2 linked regions of the Lichenihabitans psoromatis genome follow. The protein of the gene in region 1 interacts with the protein of each later gene in a pairwise test. Links are inferred from orthologs where the notes say so. Each region holds a gene or a part of one and is shown on either strand. Other genes may lie near its edges. The genes, in order: hfq and rho.

Region 1 (10,466 bases):
GATGGAACCGTGGTGGACGTCAACTCGGCCGCCGAGTCCTTCTTCGAGATGGGACGCGCCATGATGACCCGGCACAAACTCGCCGACCTCGTGCCGTTCGGGTCGCCCCTCCTGGCGTTGATCGAGCAGGTTCTCGACCGCGGCTCAGCCGTGAAAGAATACCGGGTCGACCTCGGTAATCCGCGTCTCGGGCCGGACAGAATTGTCGACATTCACGTGGCACCCATGCCGGAAGCTCGCGATGGTGTCGTGATTCTGCTTCAAGAACGCACAATTGCCGATAAAATGGACAGGCAACTTACCCATCGAGGGGCAGCCCGCTCAGTTTCTGCGCTTGCGGCGATGCTGGCTCATGAAATCAAGAACCCGCTTTCGGGCATACGGGGAGCGGCGCAATTGCTCGAAACCGCAGTCGGCGACGAGGATCGGGCTCTGACGCGCTTGATCTGCGACGAGACGGACCGGATCGTGAAGCTGGTCGACCGGATGGAAGCCTTTTCGGATATGCGGCCGACAGAACGCGAGAGCGTCAACATTCACGCCGTGCTCGACCACGTGAAGCGCGTGGCGCAGGCGGGTTTCGCCCGCCACATTCGCTTTCAGGAGAGCTATGACCCATCCTTGCCGCATGTGCTCGGCAACCGCGACCAGCTGGTTCAGGTGTTTCTCAATCTCGTAAAAAACGCGGCAGAGTCGCTGGGCGACGCGATCGATGGCGAGATTGAGCTCACGACCGCGTTCCGACCAGGGGTCCGGCTCAAGACCGCCGGCTCGTCGCACCCCGTCAGCTTGCCGCTCGAATTTTGCGTGCGCGACAATGGTCCCGGCATTCCGCCGGAGATCGCAGCCGTGCTGTTCGACCCGTTCGTGACCACGAAAGTCTCGGGAACTGGCCTTGGTCTTGCACTGGTGGCCAAGATTGTCGGCGACCATGGTGGCATCGTCGAATGCGAATCGCATCCAAGACGGACGGCGTTTCGCATTCTTATGCCGATGTATGCGGCACGGGACGGGCGCGGGTCTCAAGTCTGACGCCGCTTTTGATCCGAAGGGGTTTGTAATGACGAATGGCCATATCCTCGTTGCCGACGACGATACGGCGATCCGCACGGTTCTGAGCCAAGCCTTGGCGCGTGCTGGTTACGACGTGCGGACGACCGGCACGGCCGGCTCACTCTGGCGCTGGGTGCAAGCCGGCGAGGGCGATCTCGTCATCACCGACGTGGTGATGCCCGACGAGAACGCGTTCGAACTCCTGCCCCGGATCAAGAAGCTGCGGCCGGACCTGCCCATCATCGTGATGAGCGCGCAGAACACGTTCATGACCGCCATCAAGGCCTCCGAACGGGGCGCCTATGACTATCTCCCAAAACCTTTCGATCTGAAGGAATTGGTCGCGATCGTCGGCCGTGCGCTCAGCGAACCGGGCAAGCGAGCGCTGCCGAAGGATAATGATGATCTCGAAAACATGCCTTTGGTGGGTCGCTCGCCCGCCATGCAGGAGATTTATCGCTCGCTGGCGCGGCTGATGCAGACCGACCTGACCGTGATGATCACGGGCGAGTCGGGCACCGGCAAGGAACTCGTGGCGCGTGCGCTGCACGACTACGGCAAGCGCAAAGCTGGGCCGTTCGTCGCCATCAACATGGCGGCTATCCCGCGCGACCTGATCGAGAGCGAGCTGTTCGGTCACGAGAAGGGGGCCTTCACGGGCGCCAACACCCGCTCGGCCGGACGGTTCGAACAGGCCGAGGGCGGTACCTTGTTCCTCGACGAGATCGGCGACATGCCGATGGAGGCGCAGACGAGATTGCTGCGGGTGTTGCAGCAGGCCGAATATACGACCGTGGGTGGTCGCACCCCGATCAAGACGAACGTTCGCATCGTGGCGGCCACCAACAAGGACCTCCGCATCTCGATCCAGCAGGGTCTCTTCCGCGAGGATCTGTTCTTCCGCCTCAACGTGGTGCCGCTGCGCCTGCCGCCGCTGCGCGAACGGGCAGAAGACATCCCCGACCTTGCCCGTCACTTCTTCACCCTGGCAGCCTCCGAGGGTCTGCCGCTGAAACATCTCGATACAGACGCACAGGAGCGGCTGAAACGGTATCGTTGGCCCGGCAATATCCGTGAGCTCGAGAATCTCGTGCGGCGTCTCGCGGCGCTATACCCGCAAGAGGTGATCGGCGGTGACCTCGTCGACGCCGAACTTGCGGGGCAGGCGCCGCTGAGCAGCTTTGGCATGGAAAGCGCGCAGGCCGTGCAGACGGCCGCAACCTCCATGGTGGCCAACGCCAGCTCCGACGACGGCGGCCTGATGGGCTCTGTCGAGCGGCATCTGTCCGGCGTGTTCCGCCAACATGGCGACAACCTACCACCACCGGGCCTCTATCACCGCATTCTGCGTGAACTGGAGGTGCCGCTTATCTCGGCCGCGCTTGCGGCGACGCGCGGCAATCAGATCAAGGCCGCCGAACTTCTCGGCCTCAATCGTAACACGCTGCGAAAGAAGGTTCGGGAGCTCGATATTCGTTTGATGCGGATGCCGCGGTAACAAGCGGGACGCCATGAAAAAGGCGCGGCGGCCGCGAAGCTTGGCCGCTGCCCTCAAATCGTCGCAGTTCGGCAACACTGTCGTATAAATACAACGCATATCGGCGTAGCCTGTCCGAGTCGCAGACTCGGATACTCGAGACCCGATGGTGTTTGCGGCAGGACTGTTGATCCGGAAGGCTCTTGATTGGTGGACCAAACTGCGAGCACACCAGAGGGGACATCGACCCGACGGCCACGCCGGCGGCGTATCGCACTAAGACTCGGCCCGATCGTGGTGACGCTCGGTCTAATTTCGGCGCTCGCGACCTTCGTGGTCTTCACCGGCTATACCCCCATCCTGCCGACCGATGCGGTCGTGGTGGATGTGTTCCTCGTGAATGGCGCGATCGTGCTCGTTCTGCTCGGCCTCGTCATCGCCGAAGCGGTTCGGCTCGTGATCGCATGGCGAGCCCGCATGGCCGGCGCTCGGCTGCACCTCTATATCGTCGGTCTGTTTTGCATCACGGCCGCCGTGCCCGCCATCATCATGGCGGTGGTCGGGTCCGTGACGCTCGAACGGGGCCTGTATCCCGCCTTCATGCAGGATGTTCGCGGTTTCATCTCGCATACCGCCGATGCGGCGCGATTGTACCGCGAGACGCAATGCAATTCATTGCTGCGCGAAGCTGACCTGACGGCCTCCGATCTCGACCGGGCCAAGGTCGGCTATAACGAGCGCGCGTTCTTCCAGAATTATTTCGCGTCTCGGGTGCATTTTCTGGGATTTACCACGGCCGTCATGATGAAGAGCGACGGCTCCGTCGTCGAGAAGGTCGATACGGGCAAACCAGCTCAGATCGCGAAGCCGGAAGCGGCGGATTTCGAGGATGCCCGCAAGCGCGACCCGGTCTGCTTCGTGCTCGACTCGGGAAAGACCTTTGTGGCGCTCCGGTCGCTGCCGTCGTTCGACGATACGTTCCTGTATCTGGCTCGTCCGGTTGATCCGTTCTCAATCGAATTTTCGCGCCAAGCGACCGATATCATTGGTCTTTACGACATCTTCGATCGCCATCGCCGCAGCATCCAGGTGGCGTTCATCACGATGTATAGCCTGTTGGCCACTATCATGATGTTGTCGTCGATCTGGCTCGGCCTGTCGTTCGCCAACCAACTCGTGACCCCGATCCGTCGATTAATTCGCGCCACGGATCAGGTGTCGTCGGGCAATCTTTACGTCCAGGTTCCGGTCCGCCGCTCGGAAGGGGATTTGGGCCGGCTCGGCGAGACGTTTAACAAAATGACGTCGGAGCTTCGGGTCCAGCAGAATAAGTTGATCGTTGCCAACCGAATGAACGACGAGCGTCGGATCTTTACCGAAGCGGTGCTGTCGGGTGTTCCGGCGGCCGTCATCGGGGTCGGCAACCAAGGGCAGATTACAGTCGTCAACGCCTCGGCGCAGAAGCTTCTGTCGATTCCGGGGGCGAGGGAGCCACTTGTCGGTGCTACGATCGAATCGCTGGTGCCGGAACTCGGTCCCGTGCTGATGGAAGCGAGGGCAGGGCGGCAGCGCCTGCATCAATCGCAGATCACGCTCACGACCCTCAATCGCGAGCGGACCGTGAATGTGCGGGTGACGAACGACGTATCGGCCGCGGGTGATTACAATCATGTGGTGACGCTCGACGACATCACCGACCTGATCTCGGCGCAGCGGACCTCCGCTTGGGCCGATGTGGCCCGACGGATCGCCCACGAAATCAAAAATCCGTTGACCCCGATCCAACTCTCGGCAGAGCGCCTGAAGCGGCGCTACGGGCGCGTCATCGTCGAGGGACGTGACGTGTTCGATCAATGTATCGATACGATCGTCCGACAAGTCGATGACATCAAGCGCATGGTCGACGAGTTCTCGTCCTTCGCCCGCATGCCAAAACCCTTGCTCGAGGAGGACGACGTCCGGCCCTGCATCGAGCAGGTCCTGTTCCTGATGCGTGAAGGGCATCCGGATGTCACGTTCGTGGATCACCTTCCGGCCGATCCCGTCATCGCCAAGTTCGACCGTCGTCTCATCACGCAGGCGCTGACAAACATCACCAAAAACGCCACCGAGGGCATCGCCGCCGTCCCGGAAGACGAGCGGGGACCGGGCCAGATCGACGTCAGCTTGAGTGTCGATCACGACGGCATGGCATCGATCGATATCGTCGACAACGGGAAGGGCTTTCCGGCAGAAAACCGGCAACGTTTGCTCGAGCCTTACATGACGACTCGCGCGGATGGCACCGGGCTCGGTCTCGCGATCGTGGCCAAGATCCTCGAGGATCATGGCGGCGGCATCGAATTGCTCGATGCCGCATCGGACGGGCAATCCGTCAAGGGCGCCCGCGTTCGTCTCTTTTTCCCGGTTCTCCGGTCTCTCGGCCTACCCGAGACGGCCCGAGCCGATTCATTTTCCGAACAAGCTTGAGGATCACATGGCCACAGACATCCTGGTCGTAGACGACGAAGCCGACATTCGGGACATTGTTTCGGGCATCTTGTCCGACGAGGGTCACGGGACCAGAACGGCGCGGAACTCCGACGAGGCGCTGTCTCTCATCGGTGCGCGGCGACCCCACCTCGTGTTCCTCGACATCTGGCTGCAAGGCTCGCGCCTCGATGGTTTGCAACTGCTCGAAATCATCAAGGAGCAGCATCCAAGCTTACCGGTCGTGATGATCTCGGGTCACGGCAACATCGAAACGGCAGTGTCGGCCATCAAGATTGGGGCCTACGACTTTATTGAAAAGCCGTTCAAGGCCGATCGCTTGGTGCTCGTAGCCGACCGCGCGCTTGAGACATCGCGCCTCAAACGCGAGGTCACCGACCTCAAGATTCGCGCCTTCACGCCGAACCGGATCGTCGGCAAGTCGACCACGACCAATCAATTGCGGCAGGCGATCGAGAAGATCGGACCCGCGAATTCTCGCATCCTGATCTCCGGCGCGCCGGGCTCGGGCAAGGAACTGACCGCTCGCATGCTGCACGACGTCTCGGCCCGTGCGACCGCACCCTTCGTGGTCATCAATGCGGCGACGATCACGCCCGACATGATGGAAGTGGCGCTCTTCGGGACCGAGGGCGGCGATGGTCGCAATCGTCAGGTCGGTGCGCTGGAAGAGGCCCATGGCGGCACGCTCTATCTCGACGAGGTCGCCGACATGCCGCGTGAGACGCAGGGCAAGATCCTGCGGGTGCTGGTCGATCAAAACTTCCAGCGCGTCGGCGGATCGACGCGCGTGCATGTCGACGTTCGCATCATCTCGTCGACCAGCCGGGATCTTTCGGTGGGGATCGCCGAAGGCACGTTCCGGGAGGACCTCTTTCACCGCCTTTCCGTCGTGCCGATGCGGGTTCCGTCCCTGTCCGAGCGCCGCGAGGACATTCCCGAACTGATCGAATTCTTCATGGACCAGGTCTCATCGACGGGTGGGTTGCCGCGCCGGAAGATCGGGGCCGACGCCATGGCGGTGCTCCAGTCGCATGATTGGCCCGGCAACATTCGCCAGCTCCGCAATAATGTCGAGCGGCTGATGATCCTGGCCGGTGGCGATCTCGAGGCGGAGGTCTCGGCCGACATGTTGCCGGCTGAAATCGGGACCTTGGTGCCGGCGACCCCGAATGGGGCAGGGGGCGAGAAGCTGATGAGCCTGCCGCTGCGCGAAGCCCGTGAAGTGTTCGAGCGCGAATATCTGGTGGCGCAGATCAGCCGGTTCGGCGGCAATATTTCTAGAACGGCCGAGTTCATCGGGATGGAACGCTCCGCACTGCATCGCAAATTGAAGTCGCTCGGCATCGACTGATTGCGCGACCCGCGACCGCGAGGCAAGGTCCGGCGACGGCTGAAGGCGCAAGTTTTCCTTGCGGCTTGGCGCGTCTCTGCATCTAATGCGAATCGAGGTGCCCCGCCCCGATGCCTGCGACAGCAGCATCGCGCAATCGTGATAACAAGAGGCGGCGCCAAGAACGGAATGGAACATGGCGGCCGAACGCGCTCAAAACTTACAAGACACGTTTCTCAATTACGTGCGCAAACACAAAGTACCTTTGACCATCTTTCTTGTGAACGGCGTCAAGCTTCAGGGCGTGGTGACTTGGTTCGATAATTTTTGCGTGTTGCTTCGCCGCGACGGCCACTCGCAACTTGTCTACAAGCACGCCATATCAACGATCATGCCGGGTCATCCGATCCAGATGTTCGAAACGCCGGACGAAACGGTCCCATCCTGATTGGATTGTCGTCCTGAGCCGTGAAGTAGGTCACTCAATCTGTCAAACCATCCGCTGATCGAAACAGGTCTTTCGCATTTTGCCGATGCCGAGCGAGCAACGGCATCAGCCACCCGGGCCCTCGTGGTCGGCCCCTATCTCAGCCAGAAGCGCCGCAATGGCGCTGCAGGGTCATCTCGTCTTCCCGAGGCACGCTTGGCTGAGGCCGTCGGCCTCGCCGGAGCGATCGATCTCGATATCGCGGGCGCGCTGATCGTCAATCTGCCCGAGATCCGGCCTGCGACCTATCTCGGCAAAGGCAAGGTCGAGGAGATCGCGGAACTCGTTGTAGACGAAGAAGCAAACCTTGTGATCATGGATTGCGCCCTGTCGCCGGTGCAACAGCGCAATCTCGAGAAGGAGTTTGGCGCACAGATCATCGACCGGACCGGATTGATCCTCGAAATCTTTGGACGTCGTGCAAGAACACGAGAAGGATCTCTGCAGGTCGAACTCGCGCATCTCGCTTATCAAAAGTCGCGTCTTGTGCGGTCCTGGACTCATCTGGAGCGCCAACGCGGCGGCTTCGGGTTTCTCGGCGGACCGGGCGAAACGCAGATCGAGACCGACCGGCGCATGATCGAGGAGCGCATGGCGCGCATCGAGCAGGATCTCGACAAGGTCAAGCGGACCCGGTCGCTCAACCGCAAGAGCCGCTCGGATGTGCCCTATCCCGTCGTGGCGCTGGTTGGCTACACCAATGCCGGCAAATCGACGCTGTTCAATCGGCTGACCGAGGCCGACGTCATGGCGGACGACATGCTGTTTGCGACGCTCGATCCGACGCTCCGCCTGCTCAAGCTGCCGCATCGCGGCAAGGCCGTCCTGTCCGACACGGTGGGGTTCATTTCCGACCTGCCCACCATGTTGGTGTCGTCGTTCCGCGCCACTCTCGAAGAGGTGATTTCGGCCGACGTCATCCTCCACGTCCGTGACATCTCGCATGAAGACACCGACGCGCAGAGCGCCGACGTCGTCTCGATTCTCCATGATCTTGGCGTCGACGCCGAAGACCATCACCGCCTCATCGAGGTCTGGAACAAAGTCGATCTTCTTGACGCTGAACGGCGTGAGGGTCTGCTCGACAACGCGGCGCATCGTCCCATCGAGCTTCGCCCGATCGTTATATCGGCTTTGACCGGAGACGGGACGCAGGGTTTGCTGGAGGCTGTCGAGGCCCGCCTTGCGACGGGTCGCCACACCTATGTCGTGACGTTAGAGCCAGCGGACGGGAAGGGCCTTAACTGGCTTTACGAGCATGCCGAGACCATAGGCCGCGAGGATGATGAGGATGGGACGATCCGGCTGACGGTTCGGATCCAGGCCGAGCGGGCGGAACAACTGCATAGCCGCTTCACCGATGTGGTGCCGAGCCTCGCCGTCGAGCCGATCGAGACAACGCAAGCAGCGGGCTGGTCGCCAATCCCGGAGCGGTCGCCCGCTTAGACCCGCTTTACGCAGGGTGAGGGCGTGCGTTCGATCGCCTTCGCGTCGCCCCAGAGGGCTTCCATCTCATCGAGGCTCGCATCAGCGAGAGATGACCCCTGGGAGCCGAGCGTCCGTTCGATGTAACCGAACCGCCGTTCGAATTTAGCGTTGGTGCCGCGCAAGGCCGTATCGGCATCGATCCCAGCATGCCGAGCGAGATTGACGACCGCAAAGAGAAGGTCGCCGATCTCGTCCTGTTGCGCCGCTGTGCCGGATGAGGTCAGTGCGACCCGCACCTCGTCCAGCTCCTCGGCGATCTTTGCGATGACGGCGCCCGTATCGTTCCAGTCGAACCCGACGGTCGAGGCCTTTGCTTGAAGTTTCAGGGCGCGGAGGAGCGGAGGAAAGTTTTTAGGAATGTCGTCCAGAAGCGCTGCCGGCGCCTCGGGAGCAGGGCGCTTGTCAATCCGGTCGGCTTTCTCGCGAGCTTTGATGTCGGCCCAGAGGGTCTTCACCTCAGCGGGGGTCAGCTTCTCGACGTTTCCGAAGACATGCGGATGGCGTTGGATCAGCTTGGTGGTGATGGCCTCGACGACGCCGCCGAAATCGAACGAGCCTTCTTCTTCCGCGATCCTCGCGTGAAACACCACCTGAAGCAGCAAGTCTCCGAGTTCGTCGCGAAGGTCCTGTCGATCATCGCGCTCGATCGCGTCGACGACCTCAAACGCTTCTTCGATCGTGTAGGGCGCGATCGAAGCGAAATCCTGTACGAGATCCCATGGGCAACCCGTGCCGGGTGTTCTGAGCGCTGCCATGATGTCGAGCAGGCGAGAGATGTCCCGCGAAGGGCTCATGATGGCTCGTTCGTTGACGAAAGCAGACAGCGGAGCATGCGCCGGTTTGCGCGCTCCGACCAACAGAGGCAGAACTCTCGAGGCCAAAGCACGATTGCGAGCAGGTGCTGAGGCATGCTGGCGAGGGCCAGCATGCGGACAAATCGGCGATTTAGTCGACCGAGATCGAAAGTGCTTCGCGACCCTTTGGGGTATCGACGACGCGCATGTTGACCGGCTGGCCCTCGGCGAGATGCGACAGACCGGCCGGACCGAGGATCGAGATGTGCACGAACACATCCTTGCCACCGTCGTTGCTCGACACGAAGCCGAAGCCCTTGGTGTCGTCGAACCACTTGACCTTGCCGGACACTTCGATCGCGGTCGACGGATCCGGAGCACGACGAGGCGCGCGCGGGGCGTCGAACGACCGTTGCGGTGCACGCTCCTGAGCGCCAGCCGTATCGACTTCGATGACCCGGGTCACCTGTGCGCCCTTGGCGCCATTGCCGACATGGACCTTCAGCTTCGCGCCGGGCGGGACCGTCTCGAAACCAGCGGACTGGAGAGCACCGATATGCAGGAAGGCGTCGCCGGCGCCGTTCGACAGTTCAACAAAGCCAAAGCCCTTGTCGGACTTGAACCACTTGACGACCGCATCGACAACAGGACCCGTCGGTGCCGGGGACGACATTTCGCCGCCAAAGCCGCCACCGCCAGCAGGTGCGCCGCCGAAGCCGCCGCCGCCAAAGCTCCGAGCTGGGCGGGTCGTGCGCGTATCATAGGGGGAGGGTCCATCGTCGTCGAAACCACGCTTCTTAGGACCCCGAAAATCTCTGCCTTTGCTCATCTTACCTGCTCGTGTCTGCCGTTTAGTATCTGTTCGCCCACTCTAATCGCCACAGCACCACATGCTCACGTGTCGAAGACCAGCCGGCCCGGCCACACCCGCCCGCCCAAGCTGCGTCCCAGCCGGGGTCTAGAATAAAGAAATGGCCGTTTGCCTTCTTGACATAACCGCAGGCCAATGCAAGTCGGTTTCGCTTAGATCGGCCACATTTCGACCAAGGGTGCGGTGTCGCGAGCAGGCCTGACAGCCACGTTTTCGGTCGATCCAAATCCGCGATGCAACTCAGCTTTAACCAGTTTCGCTTCTGATCCATAGGATCCGTCGTGTCGCCGGGAGGGCGTGCCATCCGCCATCGAGCCATTTTGTCGCTGATTGGAATTGCCGTTTCGCTCGGCGGTTGCGGCTTGTCTCCCATGGGTGGTTTGCAACTCAGCGACCGAGAATGTTTGACCCGGGCGATGTATTTCGAATCCAATCGATCCAGCCCTGATGGCATGCTGGCGGTTGGCACGACC
Region 2 (10,629 bases), 2.2 Mb from region 1 along the record:
GCTTCGCCGCCGAGCGGCGAATCAGTCCCGTGTTCGAACCCGAACGATACGCGCATGTGGATGCGTTTTGCTCGGGATTGTTTCGTAGGCGAAGTCGCCAGCCTGCCCTGCAGCCCCGTCCGTCTCACCTGGGACGGCTTCATCGCCTTTGAGGAACAGCCCCACAGCGCCACCCTTGAGCAGAGTGTCGCTCATGGCGACGAGGTCGGGCAAGGGCGCAAGGGCTCTCGATGTCACGACATCAACAGATCTATCGAGTGTGGGCAGGACATTTTCGATCCGGCCCATGTGGACGCGGGCCGCTGATCCTGTCGCGCGCACTGCTTCGCGCAGGAATGCGCATTTCCGCTCGTTACTTTCGACCAGATCGACCCGCGCGCCATCGAGGTCGCGAATCATAATTCCGATGACGATGCCCGGGAATCCCGCGCCTGAGCCAAGATCCACCCAGCGGCGAGCCATGGGTTCCAGCGCGACAAGTTGCGCCGAATCAGCGATGTGTCGGGTCCACATCGTATCGAGCGTCGAGGGACCGATTAAATTCTTTATCGTCTGCCAGCGATGGAGCAGACCGACGAAGATCGCAAAGCGTTCCTCTGTTTCACGTGAAACAGGCACCATCGCGAGCGAATGCGCCCGGTCTGCTGAGTCGTCGATCGCCGCCCTTGCGCTTTTCTTCGATGCGGGAGGCTTCATGCGGCCTCTTTCGTGCGACGGGCGATCTGTCGGCTATGGGCCAGCAGGATCGTCAAGGCTGTGGGCGTGATGCCTTCCAGCCGTTCCGCCTGCCCCAAGGTCATCGGACGTGCCGCGATCAGCTTATCGCGTAACTCTCGCGAGAGACCCGGCAGAGCCGCATAATCGAGATCGGCAGGAAGTCGAAAATTCTCCTCGCGTCGTGTGTCCGCCACGGTCTCGGCTTGTCGATCGAGGTAGACGGCATATTTCGCATCCGACTCGACCTGTGCGGCCACTGAGGGGGCGATGTCGGCCAGGGCCGGCCAGAGGCGAACCACCTGCTCCCAATCCGTGGTGGGATAGGACAAGAGCGAGAAAGCGCTCCGGCGAACCCCGTCTAGGCTGACGGCCATGCCGGCGCGGTTTGCCTCTTGCGGGGTCGCGTGCAACGCCTGAACGCGCACCCGCGCATGATCGAGGGACTGCAGCTTGGCCGCGAAGGCGGTCTGGCGGTTCGATCCGACGCAGCCAAGCGCGACACCTTTCGGCGTTAATCGCTGATCGGCATTATCGGCGCGAAGCGACAACCGGTACTCCGCCCGCGAGGTAAACATGCGATAGGGCTCCGTCACCCCGCGTGTGACGAGATCATCGATCATCACGCCGATGTAGGATTCCGCACGGTCGAACAGGATCGGGTCGAGCGAGCCGACCTTTGCGGCGGCGTTCAAGCCGGCCGCGAGCCCCTGAGCGGCGGCCTCCTCGTAGCCTGTCGTCCCATTGATCTGACCCGCGAGATACAGCCCGTTAATCCGCTTCGTTTCGAGCGTGGGCAGGAGTTCCCGGGGGTCGATGAAATCATATTCGATTGCATAACCGGGTTGAAGCACGGCGACGCGTTCCAGGCCGGGGATCGTCGCCAGAAATGCCGTTTGGACGTCGGCCGGGAGCGAGGTCGAAATTCCATTCGGGTAGACGGTCGCATCGTCGAGCCCCTCTGGCTCGAGGAAAATCTGGTGGCTCTCGCGATCGGCGAAGCGCACCACTTTGTCTTCGATCGAAGGGCAGTAGCGCGGACCACGCCCCGTAATAGCACCTGAAAAGAGCGGCGCGCGGTGCATGTTGGCTGCGATCACCGCGTGAGTTGCGGCGGTCGTTCGCGTTATAAAACAATCGACTTGCGCTTGCTCGATGTGGGTTGTCAGGCTCGAGAATGGCTCGGGCGTCTCATCGCCGGGCTGCCGTTCGAGCGACGCGAAGTCGATGGTGCGTCCGTCGAGCCGGGGCGGGGTTCCGGTCTTCAAACGGCCAAGAGCAAAGCCGTGACGGTCGAGTGTCGCTGACAGGCCGAGCGAGGGAGCCTCGCCGACGCGGCCGGCCGGTATCTGCTGTTCACCGATGTGGATCAGGCCACGAAGGAAGGTGCCGGTCGTCAAGATGGCGGCGCGGCAGCTCAAGGCTCGCCCATCCGCCAGGGTAACGCCGCAAACCTGACCGTCGACGATATCGAGATCATGCGCTTCGCCTTCGACGATCTCCAACATCGGCTGATCGAGCAGGGCGGCCTGCATGGCGGCACGATAGAGCTTTCGATCGGCCTGCGCGCGAGGCCCGCGAACCGCTGGACCTTTGCGGCGGTTGAGAAGCCGGAACTGAATACCGGCGCGATCGGCGACGCGGCCCATGACGCCATCCATCGCATCGATTTCGCGAACCAAATGTCCCTTTCCGAGACCACCGATCGCGGGGTTGCAGGACATGGCGCCGATCGTCGCGAGTTTATGGGTCACGAGAGCGGTTCGTGCGCCCATCCGGGCCGAAGCCGCAGCGGCTTCACAGCCGGCGTGTCCGCCGCCGATAACGATGACATCGAAAGTCGTAATGGTCGTGGTCCGGTTTTTGGGAGTGGCGCGCAGACGCGGCGATGTTGCAGGATCCCCTATCACGTCGGGACCGCATTCGGTAGGTCCACGCTCGCAACTCTGTTTCACGTGAAACAGCAATCCTATTTGCCGACGCAAAATCTCGCGAAAATTTCGCCCAGAACAGCCTCTGGCTCGATCCGCCCCATGAGGCTATCGAGATGCTGGGCAACCTGCCGAAGCTGTTCCGCACGGATTTCCATACCGCTCTCAGGGTTGTGCAGCAGACGCGTCAGTGCCGCTTGCGCGCGGTCAAGCGCTTGACGATGCCGGAGACGCGTCACCAATCCCGCCCCGAGGCTCGATCCGTCCGCAGCAATCACGCTCCTGATCGCAGTCGTCAGAGCGTCGATGCCCTCTCCGGTCGGGGCCGCAACAGAATGGTCGAAGCCGGAGACAGGCTGTTCGGCGAGGTCGAGTTTCGTCGCGACGGTCCAGAGGGTTCTGGTCACGAGCGTGCCATCCGGTTTGACGGGATCGCGGCTGTCGCTCAACCAGAGCACCAGATCGGCACTTGCGGCCCGCGCCCGTGCCCGTGCCATCCCCTCCTGCTCGATCGGATCATCGCTGTCCCGAAGTCCTGCCGTATCGATGCAGACCACAAGATAGCCGTCGAGATCGAGTTCGACCTCAACTGGATCACGCGTCGTGCCGGCGTGAGGTGAAACGATCGCGGCATCGCGGCGTGCAAGCGCATTCAGGAGCGTGGATTTGCCGGCATTGGGCGGTCCAGCCAGCGTCACCACAAAACCATCGCGGATGCGAGCCGCGGTGGACGACTGCGCCAACTGGGCGGCGATCGACTGGGACACCCCCTCGGCAATCCGGGTCACCTCGGCCGCAAAGTCACCCGCGACATCGGCTTCGTCAGAAAAATCGATCGCGCTTTCAGCGGCCGCCATCGCTTGCAGAAGCCGAGCCTTTTCACGCGTTGCCCAAACCCCGAGCGCGCCATCGAGCTGACGGAGCGCCTGACGGCGTTGAGCCTCGGTTTGTGCGTCGATCAGATCTGCGAGGCCTTCGACCTCGGCCAAATCCATTTTGCGGTTCAAGAAAGCGCGACGGGTAAATTCACCCGGCTCGGCTGGACGGCAATCCGGGAGATCAGCCAGGGCGCTCAGCACGGCGTCGACGACCGCCCGGCCACCATGAACCTGGAATTCGGCACAATCCTCGCCCGTGAAGCTGTTTGGGCCTGGAAACCACAGGATGAGAGCGCGATCGAGCGGCTCACCCGAGCGAGGGTCGCGGAGCGTCGCCACGGTCGCCCGACGAGGCGCGGGCACCTTTCCGGTGAGCCGCGAGAGGCTGGACGAAGCTTGCGGCCCCGACACACGGATGACCGCGACGGCGGTTCGCCCACCACCGGATGCGAGCGCGAAGATCGTGTCGGTTCGCATCATGACGCTCCGTTCTGATCGTATCCGGGATCGAGGCCGTGGCACGCGCAACCCGACAACAAAAAGCCACGGCAGCTTGGATGCTGCCGTGGCCAGTAGGATATCAACAACTCGTCATCGAAGCTGACGTGAAACGCTCGATCAGGTGTTCATGGATTCGAAGAAGGTCGCATTGCCCTTCGGCGTCTCGCGAAGCTTGCCGAGCAGGAATTCGATCGCATCGACCGTTCCCATCGGGTTGAGGATCCGGCGCAGCACATACATCTTCTTGAGGATGTCGGGCGGGCACAGAAGCTCTTCCTTGCGGGTCCCCGAGCGGGTGATATCGATCGAGGGGAAGATCCGCTTGTCCGCGACCTTCCGGTCGAGAATGATTTCCGAGTTACCGGTGCCTTTGAACTCTTCGAAGATCACCTCATCCATGCGCGAGCCGGTATCGATCAGGGCCGTCGCGATGATGGTCAGCGAACCGCCCTCTTCGATATTACGGGCCGCGCCGAAGAATCGCTTCGGCCGCTGTAACGCATTGGCATCCACACCGCCGGTCAGCACCTTGCCCGAGGACGGCACGACAGTGTTGTAGGCGCGCCCGAGACGCGTGATCGAGTCGAGCAGAATGACGACGTCGCGGCCATGTTCGACAAGGCGCTTGGCCTTCTCGATCACCATTTCGGCGACTTGCACGTGACGAACCGCCGGCTCGTCGAAGGTCGATGCGACGACCTCCCCCTTCACCGAACGCTGCATATCGGTCACTTCTTCGGGCCTCTCATCGATCAGCAGCACGATCAGATAGCATTCGGGATGATTGGTCGTGACCGACTGCGCGATGTTCTGCAGCAGCACGGTCTTGCCTGTCCGCGGCGGTGCGACGATCAAGGCGCGCTGGCCCTTACCGATCGGCGACACGACGTCGATCACGCGGGACGAGAAGTCCTTGCGGGTCGGATCTTCCATCTCGAGCTTCAACCGCGAATCCGGATAAAGCGGGGTCAGATTGTCGAAGTGGACCTTATGCCGGATCTTCTCCGGATCGTCGAAATTGATCGTGCCGACCTTCAGCAACGCGAAATATCGCTCGCCTTCCTTCGGGCTGCGGATCAGGCCTTCGACGGTATCGCCCGTTCGGAGACCGAAGCGCCGGATCTGCGACGGCGAGACGTAGATGTCGTCCGGTCCGGCTAAGTAATTGGCGTCGGACGACCGGAGGAAGCCGAAGCCATCCTGCAGGACCTCGACGACACCCTCACCGATGATTTCGATCTCTCGACTGGCGAGTTGCTTGAGAATCGCAAACATCAATTCCTGCTTTCGCATGATCGATGCGTTTTCGACCTCGTGCTCCTCGGCGAAAGCCAGGAGCTCGGTCGGCGACTTGAGCTTGAGATCCTTGAGTTTGATTTCCCGCATGGGAAGAAAGTCCTTGGCGCAGCGCCGTTGCGGCGGAGCTTATACGGAGAGGAAAAGCCGAAGCGGGAGACCCTGGGGAAGGGCGGCTCGGCGGGGGAGATCATCGGGTCTCGGCTGCGGTACCGAGGCGAAACTGATGAGAGGCGGGAGCATCAGAATAAAAGCGAAGCGACGGGCTGGCAAGATCACCGGGCTCGTCGCCCCCAAGTTGCTGGCGGAGGCGCGCCCTATTCGGCGGACGCCTTGTCGCCGGCCGCAGCCTTGCGAACCGCTTCGTCGGCATCGATTTCGGCGCGTGTCCGACGTCGGCGACGGGCCCTGACCGGAAACTTCTCGCCGTCCGTCGGTGCATCGGGAAGATAACCGTCCGAGGCGTCATCGTTTGATGATGCGCTTCGTCGCGATTGTTGATCGGACGATGGCTCCACATCGGATGGCGTCGGCATCACCGATCGGACCGGTGCCGTAATGAAGGCTGGCAGTCCCACGGTTTCCACGATCGGCTGGGGCGTCGCTTGCTGCGGCCGGGTTTCGATTGCGGCCGGGCGGGTCTCGATTACCTGATCGCGCACGGGTTGTTCGCGCTGCGGCTCGATCGCCGGACGCTGTCCGTCGCGCTGATCCTGATATTCTGACGTCTGCGTCTCACGCGCATTCTGCTCGCGATACGGCTGTTGTTGCTGCTGCTGATCGCGCGGCTGGAACTCGCCACGCGGTTGAAACTCGCGCGGCTGTTGAAACTCACGCGGTTGCCCATCGCGCTGCTGCCGCGGCCCGCGATTGTTCCGGTCATTCCGGTCGTTCCGGTTATTGCGGTCGTAATTATTGCCGTTGTTATTGTTGCCCCGGTCGGGCCGATCGCCTTGATAAGGTCGGTCGAATTGCTGACGCTCCGGGCGCTCGCCGCCCCGCTCCTGATTGTAGCGCTCGGGCGCGCGCTCTTGGCGCTCGCCATTGTTGCGCTCGCCGGTGTTGCGCTCAGCGTTGTTCCGGTCGCCATTATAGGACGGTCGTTCGTTGCCGCCGCCATTATACGGCTGGCGTTCGCCTCCGTTCAGCCCCTGTCGATCGTTGTAGGGCTGCGGCGAGGCGACGGGTTGCGGCGGTACCCGTTCTGGCGGAGAGGCGAACCGGTCGGGCAGAGCACTGAAGTCATCGTCGTCGTCCTCGTCGACTTCGACCTCCCCAACAGCGCGCACATAGCCAACCTGAGACTGAGCCTGAGCCAATTGGGCGGTCGCGATCAGGCGGAAATAGTGTTCCGCGTGTTGAAGATAGCTCTCCGCCGCGACAGGGTCGCCGGACGATTGTGCATCCCGAGCCAACTGCAGATATTTTTCTGCAACATGATGGGCGGTTCCCCGGATTTTAACGTCCGGACCATTGGACTCGTAAGAGCGCGTGAGCGGATTAGGACCCTTCCGGTTGTTCGGATTGCGGCCCCGCATGCGCTTGTTCTGACCTGGTCTCATCGATCGTCCTTGGATCCCTGACGTTTGCCGGTTGTCGCCCCGAAAGGTCGCCCGGCGTCTCTGACTTCACCGCAAGGTTCGTGAAGTGAAATTGCAGCATGTCCGACGTGTCTGCCGCCAACACGATTGAACCCGGGACTTACGCTTCATCGAAGGGTCGTCCGCGTCCAAACATCACCAGCGACCGTTCCTTGATGTCAGTCCAATCATCAAGAAGAAGCGGCAGCCATATTCGCCAAATGTCGCTCACAACTCTTAAATGTTGCCTCACTAGGAGGTCCAACCATCGTAAAGAGAGAGGAAGCGGTGTATGTCGCTCAGCGTCGAGGATCCGCAGACCCTCTATAACCCCGATTTCAAGCTGCAAATTAATGACTTCGATTCGAAACGCAACCCCCATCCAGCAAATTTGATGGTTTGATGCACGAGTTTAGGGCGATGAGCGTCAGCCGGGTTCGGCAGCGGACCGGCCCGCCAGCAACCAATAAAGCGCTCCACCTACCGTCCCGCTGAGAAACGCGGCCAGAAGAAAACGGCTCTCGAGGAGAAGCGCAGCCTCGCTGGACGCAACTGGATCGACCTGCAGGATGACGCGAAGGAGCGCCGGTCCCGCGGCCGCGATCCCTCCCGCAACAGCGGCGTAGAGCGTCAATGATCGGCTTCCTGTCACCTCGCCCACCACAGCCGCAACGACGATGGGGCCGAAGCCCATCACAGCCGCGCCGGCCCAGGCAAAGCCGATCATGGCCGTGAACACCTCGCCCGCATTCCCATTCGACATGGCCGTGACGATGCTCAGGAGGCTCACAATGGCGATGCTGGAGGCAGGTGGAAGCGTGAGGGTCTCGTAGAGCAGTGCCCCGCCCAGCGCCGCCAACACGCCAGTGCCTGCCACGATTACCCCGACGCAGACCATCAGGGTTCGGCGCATCACGACGGTGCTGCAGGTCGATGCGCCGGGCTAATCCGCATCCACCGCAGGATCCGCTGTCCCGTCGAGCATGAGCCTCGCCCGCGCCCGGAGCTTCTCGGTCTCGCTCTTGAGCTGTCCGCAGGCCGCCAGGATATCGCGTCCGCGCGGCGTGCGAACCGGGCTCGCATAGCCCGCATTGAAAACGATGTCCGAGAAGGTCTCGATGGTCGACCAGTCCGAACATTCGTAGCGGGTGCCGGGCCAGGGGTTGAAGGGGATCAAATTGATCTTGGCCGGAATGCCCTTCAGCAGCCGAACCAACTCCCGCGCGTCCCGGGGCGAATCGTTGACGCCTTTCAACATGACGTATTCGAACGTTATCCGTCGGGCATTCGAGGCGCCGGGATAGGTCCGGCATGCTTCGAGCAGCATCTCGATTGGATATTTCTTGTTCAGCGGGACGAGTTCGTTGCGAAGGTCATCGCGAACCGCATGTAGCGAGATCGCCAGCATCGTGCCGACATCGTTGCCCAACGTCTCGATCTGCGGCACCACGCCGGACGTCGACACCGTGATACGCCGCCGCGACAACGACAGCCCATCACCATCGCTCATTGTGGCGACCGCGTCGCGAACCGCGTCGAGATTATACAGCGGTTCGCCCATTCCCATGAAGACGATATTCGACACCGCACGCGTCCCCGGCGGCGGCACAAGCCCGTCTGTCGGCGGCGTAAGGCCGGGGAAATCGCCGAGTCGATCGCGCGCGACGACGAGTTGCGCCACGATCTCACGAGATGTGAGATTGCGGACCAATTTCTGCGTGCCGGTGTGGCAGAAGGTGCATGTCAGCGTGCAGCCAACCTGGCTCGACACACACAAGGTTCCGCGATCGCTTTCCGGGATATACACGACCTCGACCTCGGCCGCCTTCTGCTGCCGTTGCAGGTCCGGCCCTGAGCCAAGATCATCGAGCCTGATCAGCCATTTGCGCGTTCCGTCGATGGACACCTGCTCGCTGACGATCGAGGGTCTCGCGAGCGAATAGGTTTCGGCGAGGCGGGTCCGGAGCGGCTTGGCGACATTGAGCATTCCATCGAAGCTGGTGAGCCCATGTCCATAGATCCACTGCCAGAGTTGCGCCCCGCGCATCCGAAGTTCACGCTCCGGCACGTCGATGGCGCGCAACGCCTCCGCCAACTCGGCGCGTGTCATGCCGAGGAGCGATATTTTTCGGGTTGGTTGCGCCTGCGAGATCAACCGAGGCGCAACCAGGGTGATGGCGGTCTGATCCATCAGCAATTGATCGGTCACCGGGGTTCCTCGTTTCCTTAAGCGCTCAGAGCGGCGAGCAGGGCCTTTGCCGAAGAGGCGTCGGCTCGCGAATTATTTTCTTCCACAGACAGGTGCTTCACCACGCCATCCTCGACCAGCATCGAATAGCGGTTCGAGCGAATCCCCATCCCACGTGCGCTTCCATCGAAATCCATGCCGATCGCCTTAGCGAATGTCGCGGCCCCATCGGCAAGAAATTCCAGCACGCCGGCGCCGCCGCTTGCCTTCGCCCAAGCATCCATGACGAACACGTCATTGACGGCCGTCACCGCAATCGCATCGACACCCTTTGCCTTCAGCGCCTCGGCATTGTCGAGATAGCCAGGAAGGTGGTTCTTGTGACAGGTCGGCGTGAACGCACCCGGCACAGCGAAGAGCACCACCGTCCGTCCCTTGAAGATGTCATCCGTGGTGCGAACCGATACCCCATCCGCGGTCATGACCGTGAACTCGGCCTGCGGCAGGCGATCACCGATTTGAATAGGCATAGGCGGCTCCATTAGGGTCTTGGTCCGGCGGTTCCGACATCCGACGCAACACGGCCCCGCACAGAGGTTTCGATCGCACCCGTCTTGTCGGTCAGCGTCAGTCGGAGGTCGATGGCGCGAATGTCGCTGCCGGTAGGTTGTTGAACGACGGTCAGCGGGAACGATACGGCGTTGCCGCCGGCATCGGATGCCGCACCGGATTGCACATACCACCCCTCTGGCGCTTCAACAAATAGGGACGCTCCGGTCGATGCGCGAGCCACGACGCTCAGCGACTTCAGATCGGCCGGATCGATCGTCACCCTGTCGATGGCCAAGCGATCCGGCGACTGAAGCGGCGTTTCACGTGGAACTTTCGCGAGCGCCTGCTGGACCTGCGCGATGTCGTCCGTCGAGCCGCTGTCCGTCAGGGTGAGATCGAGCATTGCGTGGACCGGCAGACATTGCGTGGCGCAAATGGCGTAGTCGACTGCCAGCTTCAGGGTCGCGGGCATTGCGGGCTCAATGCGTGTGAGGCGCACCGGAAACGTTACCTCGTCCTTGTAGCCGAACACCTCTGAACCAGCCTCGTCGAGTTTCAGGGGGGCAGGATACTCGACCTCGATATGGGCCACATTGGTCGATCCGGCCGTCGAAAATGTGGGAGGCGCTCCGGAATCGCCCGGTGTCCGCCAATAGGTAATGTAGCCGGGGTCGAGCCGGATCTCGAGCCCGAGCATCGACCCGGGCTGACCGGTGACCCGCCCCGCATCGATCAGCCGAACGGCCGAATGATCGCCCTGCACCCAGTCTGCCGACCCATCGGGGGCGGCCGCCCACGATGAAGTGGCCGCACTAGCGAGAAGCAGCGGGACCGCCAATATGAGAGGGGACAAGCGCTTTTTCGCTCGTCCCGAAACCGAGGCTTGTCGCCCTGGGCGTGGCGCGATTAGTCTGAGCATGATGACAAAATCTTCCAAAAACATCGACGACACTCACTTTCTCAGTGGGCATCTGCTGGTCGCTATGCCC

What was found.
Region 2: the proteins of hfq (region 1) and rho interact in binary tests that used the Escherichia coli proteins (3 or more experiments, as listed by UniProt). The link is inferred for Lichenihabitans psoromatis from one-to-one orthologs.

Annotation. Positions count from the first base shown.
Region 1 is NZ_CP036515.1:3,478,130-3,488,595, reverse strand. Bases 5,395-8,175 are described here. They hold hfq (RNA chaperone Hfq), read left to right. Parts: upstream 5,395-6,549; coding sequence 6,550-6,801; downstream 6,802-8,175. Other genes in these bases: hflX (GTPase HflX), read left to right, coding at 6,856-8,175; ntrX (nitrogen assimilation response regulator NtrX), read left to right, coding at 5,395-6,374. In the rest of the region: EY713_RS16315 (two-component system sensor histidine kinase NtrB), read left to right, coding at 1-1,032; ntrC (nitrogen regulation protein NR(I)), read left to right, coding at 1,061-2,551; EY713_RS16305 (sensor histidine kinase NtrY-like), read left to right, coding at 2,828-4,999; more of ntrX, read left to right, coding at 5,007-5,394; more of hflX, read left to right, coding at 8,176-8,286; mazG (nucleoside triphosphate pyrophosphohydrolase), read right to left, coding at 8,283-9,122; EY713_RS16280 (cold-shock protein), read right to left, coding at 9,274-9,951. UniProt on the Escherichia coli protein: RNA chaperone that binds small regulatory RNA (sRNAs) and mRNAs to facilitate mRNA translational regulation in response to envelope stress, environmental stress and changes in metabolite concentrations.
Region 2 is NZ_CP036515.1:1,308,103-1,318,731, forward strand. Bases 3,277-6,220 are described here. They hold rho (transcription termination factor Rho), read right to left. Parts: upstream 5,411-6,220; coding sequence 4,142-5,410; downstream 3,277-4,141. Other genes in these bases: mnmE (tRNA uridine-5-carboxymethylaminomethyl(34) synthesis GTPase MnmE), read right to left, coding at 3,277-4,003; EY713_RS06110 (DUF4167 domain-containing protein), read right to left, coding at 5,638-6,220. Outside these bases: 16S rRNA (guanine(527)-N(7))-methyltransferase RsmG, read right to left, coding at 22-696; tRNA uridine-5-carboxymethylaminomethyl(34) synthesis enzyme MnmG, read right to left, coding at 693-2,561; more of mnmE, read right to left, coding at 2,684-3,276; more of EY713_RS06110, read right to left, coding at 6,221-6,882; EY713_RS06115 (hypothetical protein), read right to left, coding at 7,328-7,816; dual-specificity RNA methyltransferase RlmN, read right to left, coding at 7,844-9,091; EY713_RS06125 (peroxiredoxin), read right to left, coding at 9,127-9,618; EY713_RS06130 (protein-disulfide reductase DsbD domain-containing protein), read right to left, coding at 9,630-10,493; EY713_RS06135 (YqgE/AlgH family protein), read left to right, coding at 10,558-10,629. UniProt on the Escherichia coli protein: Facilitates transcription termination by a mechanism that involves Rho binding to the nascent RNA, activation of Rho's RNA-dependent ATPase activity, and release of the mRNA from the DNA template.